One region of the Cellulomonas sp. P5_C5 genome, then DNA from elsewhere that is predicted to be linked to it. Evidence: predicted binding sites of a transcription regulator. Region 1 holds the regulator's gene; the other holds the start of a gene.
What was found. The regulator HrcA, encoded in region 1, represses chaperone genes, less so after heat shock. The targets are predictions, from matches to a motif close to TTNGCACTCGNNNNNNNCGAGTGCNAA.
Positions count from the first base shown of each region.

Region 2: ACXJKF_RS14375 (FmdB family zinc ribbon protein) is a predicted target of HrcA. The motif match lies at 2,698-2,724, and genes of this name have one in related genera.

Region 1 covers NZ_JBFULY010000013.1:17,775-23,052, forward strand. The annotation lists gene ACXJKF_RS12585 (hypothetical protein) at 1-835, shown strand, start outside; gene ACXJKF_RS12590 (DUF3097 domain-containing protein) at 884-1,741, opposite strand; gene hrcA (heat-inducible transcriptional repressor HrcA) at 1,878-2,900, shown strand; gene dnaJ (molecular chaperone DnaJ) at 2,956-4,083, shown strand; gene ACXJKF_RS12605 (16S rRNA (uracil(1498)-N(3))-methyltransferase) at 4,115-4,873, shown strand; gene ACXJKF_RS12610 (PhoH family protein) at 4,973-5,278, shown strand, end outside.
Region 2 covers NZ_JBFULY010000017.1:32,933-37,156, forward strand. The annotation lists gene ACXJKF_RS14360 (dienelactone hydrolase family protein) at 1-470, shown strand, start outside; gene mscL (large conductance mechanosensitive channel protein MscL) at 676-1,323, opposite strand; gene cpaB (Flp pilus assembly protein CpaB) at 1,388-2,071, opposite strand; gene ACXJKF_RS14375 (FmdB family zinc ribbon protein) at 2,347-2,667, opposite strand; gene ACXJKF_RS14380 (penicillin acylase family protein) at 2,815-4,224, shown strand, end outside.

The sequences.
Region 1 (5,278 bases):
GCCTGCTTCCCCGCAGTACGGCCAGCCGCCCGCCGGGTCCTCGCCGTACGGTCAGCCGGCGCCGGGCGGCTACCCGCCGCCGCCCGCCTACGGCCAGGCCCCTCCGGGCGCCTACCCGCCGCCGGCAGGCGGCTACGGTCCGCCCGTCCAGGCGTCGCCGGTCGGGGAGTCCTTCTCGTACGGCTGGAAGAAGTTCACGCAGTCCGGTGGGCTGTTCATCGGCGCGGCGCTGGTCTGGTTCGTCATCGCGGCGGTGGTGCTCTCGATCGTGGGCGCCATCTTCGGCGGCTTCGGGGCGCTGCTCAGCACGGGCAACGGCGACGGCGTCGCGCCGGGCCTGCAGATCGGGTTCTCGTTCGGCTGGTTCGTCTTCTCCGCCGTCGCCGCGATCGTCGGCTACCTCATCCAGGCGGCGTTCATCCGCGCTGCCCTGGACGTGACCGAGGGGCGACAGCTGAGCTTCGGCGACTTCTTCAAGTTCGTCGAGCCCGGACCGGTGATCCTGACCGCCCTGATCCTCGCGCTGATCAACGCGGTGCTGGGCATCTTCCCGATCATCGGGCCGCTCGCCTCGCTGGTCGTGAACTTCCTGCTGATCTTCGTGTTCTGGTTCGTCATCGACAAGCACCTCCAGCCGGTGGACGCACTGAAGGCCAGCTACGCGCTCGTCACCCGGAACCTGTCGACGACCGTCCTGTTCTACCTGCTGAGCCTGGTGATCTACTTCGCCGGCGCGATCCTCTGCGGCATCGGTCTCTTCGTGGCCGTGCCGGTCGTGCTCCTGGCGACCGCGTTCCTCTTCAAGCGGCTGCTCGGGGACCCGATCGCCGCCTGACCTCGCGCGTGATCGGTGCCCGGTCGTCCCGAGGGCGGCCGGGCACCGTCATGCGGTGACGAAGTCGATGAGCTCCTCGACACGGCCCAGCAGGCTGGGCTCGAGGTCGGCGTAGCTGCGCACCGAGCGCAGGATCCGCTGCCACGCGCGGGCGACGTCCGCCTGCTCGTCGGCGGGCCAGCCGAGCTCGCGCAGGATCCCGCGCTTCCACTCGGTGCCGCGCTCGATGACCGGCCAGGCGTCGAGCCCGACGCGCTCGGGGCGGACGGCCTGCCACACGTCGACGTACGGGTGGCCGAGCACGAGCACCGACCCGGCGGGCGTCCCACGGACCGCCTCGGCGGCGATCCGGCTCTCCTTGGAGCCGGTGACGAGGTGGTCCACCAGGACGCCGACGCGTCGCCCAGGACCGGGCGCGAAGTCACGCAGGGCGTCCTGCAGGTTGTCGACGCCGTCGAGCAGCTCCACGACGACGCCCTCGAGCCGCAGGTCGTCACCCCAGACCTTCTCGACGAGCTCGGCGTCGTGCTTGCCCTCGACCCAGATCCGGCTGCCGCGGGCCACCCGCGCGCGGGCGTCGTGCACCGCGACCGACCCGGAGGCGGTGCGCGTCGGGCGGGCCGGTGCGGGTGCGCGCACGGGCGCGGTCAGGGCCACGGGCTCGCCGTCGACCCAGAAGCCGCGGCCGAGCGGGAAGGTGCGGGTCTTGCCACGCCGGTCCTCGAGGACGACGACGTGCTGGCCGCCCGACTTCTCGACCCGGACGACGGCACCCACCCAGCCGGTGGTCACCTCCTCGACGACGAGGCCGGTCTCGGCGGGCTGCGGGCGGCTGGTGCGGGTGGGTCGGTGGTGCGTCGAGGCGGAGCCCCCGAGCACGTCCGAGCCGTAGCGGTCGTCGTTCACCCGGGCAGCCTAGGGGCCGTACCGTGCACGGACCGGCTGCCGCCCCGTGAGTGTCGCGGCTGCGGCGTAGCATTGGCACTCCTGTGCGGGGAGTGCTACCCCGCCGCGACGGCCCGACGACGGCGGAGGAGGCGACATGAGCGAGGACCGGCGGCTGGACGTGCTGCGCGCGATCGTCGAGGACTACGTCGCCACCAAGGAGCCCGTCGGGTCGAGGGCCCTCGTCGAGCGGCACGCGCTGGGCGTCTCGCCCGCGACCATCCGCAACGACATGGCGGCGCTCGAGGAGGGTGGCTACATCGCGCAGCCGCACACCTCGGCGGGTCGCGTGCCGACGGACAAGGGCTACCGGCTGTTCGTGGACCAGCTCTCGACCGTCAAGCCGCTGTCGAGCCCCGAACGGCGCGCCATCGGCACGTTCCTGGAGACCGCGCAGGACCTCGACGACGTCGTGGACCGCGCGGTCCGCCTCATCGCCCAGCTGACCCAGCAGGTCGCTGTGGTGCAGTACCCGTCGCTGCGCCGGTCGGCGCTGCGGCACGTGGAGCTGGTGCCGATCGGCCTGCGGCACCTGCTCGTGGTGCTCATCACGGACACCGGGCGGGTCGAGCAGCGGACCCTCGAGCTCGGCACCGACCTCGACGAGTCCGTCGTCGGCCGCCTGCGCACCCGGCTCAACGTGAGCGCCGCCGGTCGACGCCTCTCCGAGCTGCCCGTGGCGCTCGGCGAGCTGGCCGAGGGTTTCGCACCGGCCGACCAGCACCTGGTCAACGCCGTGGTGGCCGTCGTCGAGGAGACCCTGGCGCAGGAGAGCGAGGAGCGGGTCGTGCTCGCGGGCACCGCGAACCTCGCGCGCGTGGGCAGCTCGGACGTGCGGTCCATCGGGCCCGTCCTCGAGGCGCTGGAGGAGCAGGTCGTGCTCCTGCGCCTCTTCTCGGAGATGGCCGAGGACCATGCCGCCGTCGCGGTCCGGATCGGCCGCGAGACGCAGCACGACGGGCTCGTCGAGACGAGCTTCGTGACCACCGGCTACGGCGACGAGGGCGGCGGGTCGGTGGCCCGCATCGGCTCGATCGGCCCGCTGCGCATGGACTACCCCGGCACCATGTCGGCGGTCCGCGCGGTGGCCCGGTACCTGACGCGCATCCTCGCCCAATGACCCGCCCCCGCACAGCACCACACGAACCCACCGCTGGAAGCGAGCAGAACCTCCCGTGACCGACTACTACGAGATCCTGGGCGTGCCGCGCGACGCGAGCCCCGAGCAGATCAAGAAGGCGTACCGCAAGCTCGCCCGCGAGCACCACCCCGACGTGGCGGGGGCGGACGCGGGCTCGGAGGACACGTTCAAGGACGTGTCCCGCGCCTACGACGTGCTCGGCAACCCCGAGAAGCGTCGCGCGTACGACCTGGGCGGCGACCCGTCGTCCCCGGGCGGCGGCATGGGTGGCGGGTTCGGCTTCCAGGACATCTTCGAGACGTTCTTCGGTGCCGCGACCGGCGCCGCTGCGCAGCGCGGGCCGATCCCGCGGGCGCGACGCGGGCAGGATGCCCTCGTGCGGCTCGACCTCGACCTCGCGGACGTCACGTTCGGCGTGCACAAGGACGTCCCCGTGGACACGGCCGTCGTCTGCCCGACGTGCAGCGGCTCGTGCTGCCGCCCGGGCACCTCGCCGCGCTCCTGCGAGGTGTGTGGCGGGCGCGGCTCGGTGCAGCGCGTCGCCCGGTCGTTCCTGGGACAGGTCATGACCACGCAGCCCTGCGCCGCGTGCCACGGGTTCGGCACGGTCATCCCCGAGCCGTGCACCGAGTGCTCCGGTGAGGGTCGCGTGCGCTCGCGCCGAACCCTGAGCGTCGACGTGCCCGCGGGCGTCGACACGGGGACCCGGATCAAGCTCACCGGCCAGGGCGAGGTCGGGCCCGCCGGCGGACCGTCCGGCGACGTCTACCTCGAGGTCCGTGAGCGCAAGAACGACACGTTCGTGCGCCGCGGCGACGACCTGCACGCCACGCTCGAGGTGCCCATGACGGCCGCTGCCCTCGGCACGGTGCTCATGCTCGACACGCTCGACGGTCCGCGCGAGGTCGACCTGCGACCCGGCACGCAGCCGTCGCAGATCGTGTCGCTCAAGGGACTCGGCGTCGGTCACCTGCACGCCACCGGGCGCGGCGACCTGCACGTCCACGTCGAGGTCCACGTCCCGACGGCGATGGACGACGAGCAGGCGGAGCTGCTGCGCCGGCTGGCCGCGCTGCGCGGCGAGGAGCGTCCGGAGGCGCGGCTGTCCGCGTCCAGCCCGGGCGTGTTCTCCAAGCTGCGCGACAAGCTCTCGGGTCGCTGAGCGTGACCGTGGCGACGGTGTCCACAGAAGCATGAGCGCGCCCGTCTTCCTCGCCGAGCCCGGCACGCTCGACGGTGTCGCTGATGGCGCCACGTACCTCCTCGACGGCACCGAGGGCCGGCACGCGGGCGTGGTGCAGCGGCGCGGTCCCGGGGAACGTGTCGACGTCGTCGACGGTGCGGGGGTGCGTCTGCTCGGGGTCGTCGGCGCGGTGACGGCCGAGGGCGTGCTCGTGCACGTGCAGCAGCGGGTGGTCGAGCCGGACCCCGCCGTCGCGCTGGTGCTCGTGCAGGCGCTCGCCAAGGGCGACCGCGACGAGATGGCGATCGAGGCGGCCACCGAGGTCGGCGTCGACGTCGTGGTGCCGTGGCAGGCGGAGCGCTCGATCGTCGTGTGGCGCGGCGAGCGGGCGGCGAAGAGCCGGGCCCGCTGGCTGGGGACCGTCCGGGCGGCCGCCAAGCAGTCGCGCCGGGCGCGCGTGCCCGCGGTCGAGGTCGCGCTGGACGCCCGAGGGCTGGTCGACCGGGTCCGCGCGGTCCTGGCCGCCGGGGGCGCCGTTCTCGTGCTGCACGAGGAGGCGAGCGAGCCCCTCGCCTCGACCGCGCTGCCGGTGGCGGGGGAGTGCCTGGTGGTCGTGGGGCCCGAGGGCGGGATCGGCGAGGGCGAGCTGGGCCGTCTGGTGGAGGCCGGTGCCCGCGCCGTCCGGCTCGGCCCGCACGTGCTTCGGACGTCGACCGCGGGGCCCGTCGCTCTCGCGATGCTGGCCGAGAGACTCGGTCGGTGGGCCTGATCGGCCCGTCGGCGGAATGCTGTGGGAGCCGCCTCGTAGACTGAGGACGTTCTTCGCACTCCAGATCGAGCTAAGGAGCGCACGGCGCACGCCGAGCACATGGTCGAGTCCACTTCCGCAGCGCGTACCTCCGCCGCACCCGCGCGCGTCGAGCACCGGATCAGCGTCCCCTCCGAGGTCTCGATGGTCGAGCTGCTCGGCCTCCGGGACGAGGTCCTGCGCACCATCGAGTCGGGGTTCACCGGCGTCGACATCCACGTCCGCGGCAACGAGGTCACCCTGGCCGGCCCGGTCGGTGACGTGGCCCTGGTCTCGCGCCTGGTCGACGAGCTGGTCGAGATGGCGGCCGGCGGGACGCCGCTCACCGCCGAGGTGGTGACCAGGTCGGTCGCCATGCTGACGGCC
Region 2 (4,224 bases), on a different contig from region 1:
ACGACGGCCACACGTTCGAGGACATCGAGTCGGGCCTCGCGTACGCCGACGAGGTCGGGTTCCCGGTCGTGCTGGGGCGAGGGCAGGCCACGGTCGACACGCTGCCGGAGGCGCTCGTGTACGCGGGCTTCTCGCTCGGTGTGCTGCCGGCGCAGATGCTCGCCCAGACGCGCCCCGGCGCGAAGGGCGCCCTGTTCTTCCACTCGTGCGTCCCGACCGCGGAGTTCGACAGCCCGTGGCCGAAGGGCGTGCCGGTGCAGATCCACGGCATGGACGCGGACCCGTTCTTCGCCGGCGAGGGCGACATCGACGCGGCCCGCGCCCTGGTGAAGGAGTCGCCCGACGCGGAGCTCTTCGTCTACCCGGGCGAGGAGCACCTGTTCGCGGACAACAGCCTGCCTTCGTACGACCCCGCCGCCGCCCAGCTCCTCACGGACCGCACGCTCGCGTTCCTCGCCGCGATCCGCTAGCCGCTTCGACCGCGTGCCCCGCGGGCCACGCAGGGTCGAGGGCCGACGCGGGGATCTCTGCCGCGTCACCACCCGCACGTTCGGGCGAGCCGGCGCGGCCGGCTCGCCCGCTGGAGCGGTGCGTGTTCGACCAAGCCATCAGTGCCGCGTCGGACCTGCGTGGCGTCACCGATGGCTTGGTCGACCGCGCGTCGCCGTGTCGAGGTCAGGACGGTCGCGGTGCCGACGGGCCGGGCGGGATGGACGGCGGCAGGTCGGTGCCCGTCGTCGGAGCGATCGGGCCGGTTCCAGGGCCGGTCCCAGGGTCGGTGCCGGGTCCCGTCGCGGGGCCAGCGCCGGTGCCGGGCGCGGCGCCCGCCCCGGCGTCGTTCACGATCGCGGGCGTCAGGCGGTTGGCCAGCAGGTCGCGGATCTCCTGCAGCAGCAGGATGTCCTCGGCGGGTGCGGCCGGCTCCTCCTCCTCGCCGCTCTTGCGCCGGGCCGCCAGGGCGTTGAGCGGCAGCACGATGAGGAAGTAGACCGCTGCGGCGGTGAGCACGAACGCGAGCAGCGCGTTGAGGATCGCGCCGACGCTGATCGGGGTCGCATCGGGGTTGTCGCCCCACGTGTACGGACCGATGTCCCAGAGCTCGGTCAGGTCGGGCGCGCCGAAAATCCAGCCGATGAGCGGGCTGATGAACGCGTCCTGGATGGCCTTGATCACCGAGCCGAACGCCGCACCGATGACGACACCGACGGCGAGCTCGATCGCGTTCCCGCGGGAGATGAAGTCCTTGAACCCCTGGAACACCTTCGCGGTGCCCTTCAGCCCCTGCCGTGCGCCGCTGATCCCTGTGCTGAGCCTGTCGGTCACGTTGCCCCCTCGGGCTCGATGTCGGATGTCCGGCGCCCACGGGGCGGGCGCCTCCGGTCGTCGATCATGGCACGACGACCGCGGACAGCAAGGCGGACGCCGCGGCGCCGGCGAGCGCGGGCGCCTCGGCCGGGGACACGGCGAGGAGCACGGGGACGGAGTCGTCACCGGAGCCGCCGAGCCCCAGGGCGCTCTGTGAGGGGGTGGTCCGGCGGGCGACGGGCAGCACGAGCGCCCTCGTCGCGACCACGCCTCCCTGTCCGCCTTCCGGGGTGGCGGCGAGCACGTCGACCCGCATCCCGGGTGAGAGCAGCCCGGCGACCGCGGGATCGGCGAACCGGACCGTCGCGACCACGGTGCCGGGTGGGCCGCGGACCTCGTCGTCGGCCAGCAGACCGGGAACCACGGGGGTGCCCGCAGGGATCGCGACCGCGGTGGAGGCGTCCACGACGGCGTCGGGGTCGGTGAGGACGTCGTCGGGGACGACCGCGAGGGGGAACTGCGCCGTCCGGACGTCGGCGCTGGTCAGCGGGGTCCCGGCAGCGAGCGCGTGCGCTGCGACGAGCACGGGTGCGGTCGGCGGGTCCGCCGGGCGCAGGGCCTGGACCGTGGACGCGGCGGCGATGCCGATGAACACCGCGGCGACGGCGAACCGGGTGCGCCACAGCGCGGCACGCACTGCCAGGGGGAACGGTCGCCGGCGGTGGGGGAGCGGCGGCGGCCGGCCGGCGAGCAGGTGGGGGTGCATGACGCCCGACCGTAGGTTTGTCGCGCACGGCCGGTGCGGTGGAGCCCGATCGGTGTGGACCGTACGACGCCGGCGAGGGCTGTGGGCGGCTCGCGGTGGATGGCCGGCCAGCGGATCGACGACCTGGGTCCGGTTCCCGGCACGCGTCCCAGCGCAGACGATCCTAGGGACGACGCAGCACGAGAGATGGACGCTCGTCCGCAGGCGACGCGCGGCAGGAACGACATCGGCGCCCCCACCCGAAGGTGACGGCGCCGTGGCTCAGGGCAGCAGGGTCAGGACGACGCCGCGGGCTTGGCCGCAGGGGCGGTCGAGGTGGACGACGAGGAGTTCGAGGAGGTCGACGACGGCGAGGTCGAGGTCGCGGGAGTGGCGGCAGGCGTCGACGCAGCGGGGCTCAGGGCCGTCGACTTCGCCCCGGCGCGCGCGTCGTTGCGGTAGAAGCCCGAGCCCTTGAACACGACCCCGACGGAGGAGAACACCTTGCGCAGGCGTCCCTCGCACTCGGGGCAGACGCTCAGCGAGTCGTCGCTGAACGACTGCACGATCTCGAAGGCGTGACCGCACGCCGTGCAGGCGTAGGCGTAGGTGGGCACTGGGGGTCTCCCGGGAGAGGTCGGAAAGGTCTGGCACTCGCGTGGTCCGAGTGCCAATCGTAACGGTTCGCCAGCCCGGCACATTCCGCACGTCCGCGCCGGGCGCAGCGACAGCCGGAGCCGGGGCGGCAAAGTACCCTCCGAAGCGTGTCTCGTCGTCGCCTCGTCCGTCTCTCCCTGATCACCGTCGCCGCGGTGGTCGTCGTCACGCTCGTCGCGGTGATGGTCACCGCCGTCATCGTCGTGCGCCGGCCGTTGCCGGAGGTCGCGGGCGAGCAGGTGCTGCCGGGCCTCGACGCCACGGTGACGGTCACCCGCGACGACCGCGGGGTCCCGACGATCACGGCGACGACGTCGGAGGACCTGTTCCGGGCGCAGGGCTACGTGGCCGCGCAGGACCGCTTCTTCGAGATGGACTACCGCCGCCACGTGACGTCGGGGCGCCTGTCGGAGCTGGTCGGCGAGAACGCGGACGCGCTCGCCGCGGACAAGGTGATCCGGACGTTCGGATGGCGCCGGGTGGCCGAGCAGGAGTGGGGGCTGCTGGAGCAGAGCACGCGCGACGCGCTCCAGGCGTACGCGGACGGCGTGAACGCGTACCTCGACGACCGGGACCCGGGTGCGATCGCCGTCGAGTACTCGGTCCTCGGGCTGCAGGTGGACGTCCGCGCACCGGAGGAGTGGGACCCCGTCGACTCGCTCGCGTGGCTCAAGGCCATGGCCTGGGACCTGCGGGGCAACTACGACGCCGAGCTGGAGCGCGCTGCGTCGTACTCGACGATCGGTGACGTCGCGCGCGTCGACGAGCTGTTCCCGGCCTACCCCCAGGACGTCAACCTGCCGATCCTGACGGCCGCCGACCTCCCGGCGACCGTCGTGCAGCCGGCGTCCGCGACGACGACGGAGCTCGACCTGGACGGCGCCGACCTGCAGGCGGCGATGGCGTCGGCGGCGGCCGCGCTGGACGCGGTGCCGCACCTCATGGGCGACGGTGAGGGCGTGGGCTCGAACTCGTGGGTGGTCTCCGGCGAGCTGACCGAGTCGGGCAAGCCGCTGCTGGCCAACGACCCGCACCTCGGCATCTCGGCGCCGGGGATCTGGGAGCAGATCGGGCTGCGGTGCGACGACGTCTCGGCGCAGTGCCCGTACGACGTCACCGGCTTCGCGTTCGCGGGGATGCCCGGCGTGGTCATCGGCCACAACGCGACGCTCGCGTGGGGACTGACCAACCTCGGGGCCGACGTGACGGACTTCTTCCTCGAGCGGGTCGACGAGGACGGCACGACCCGGCTCGACGGCGCCGAGTCGCCGATCACCGAGCGCGTCGAGGTCATCCACGTGAACGGGGGCGACGACGTGCGCCTGACGGTCCGGGAGTCGGTGCACGGGCCGCTGGTGTCCGACGTCCTGGACCTGGTGGGCGTCGGCACCGCGCCGGTTCCGGACGACGCGCCGGGCCGACGGTTCGAGGTCGCCCTCGGCTGGACCGCGCTGCAGCCGGGCCGGACGATGGACGCCGTGCTCGCGATGAACGTCGCCGAGGACGCCGCGGACATC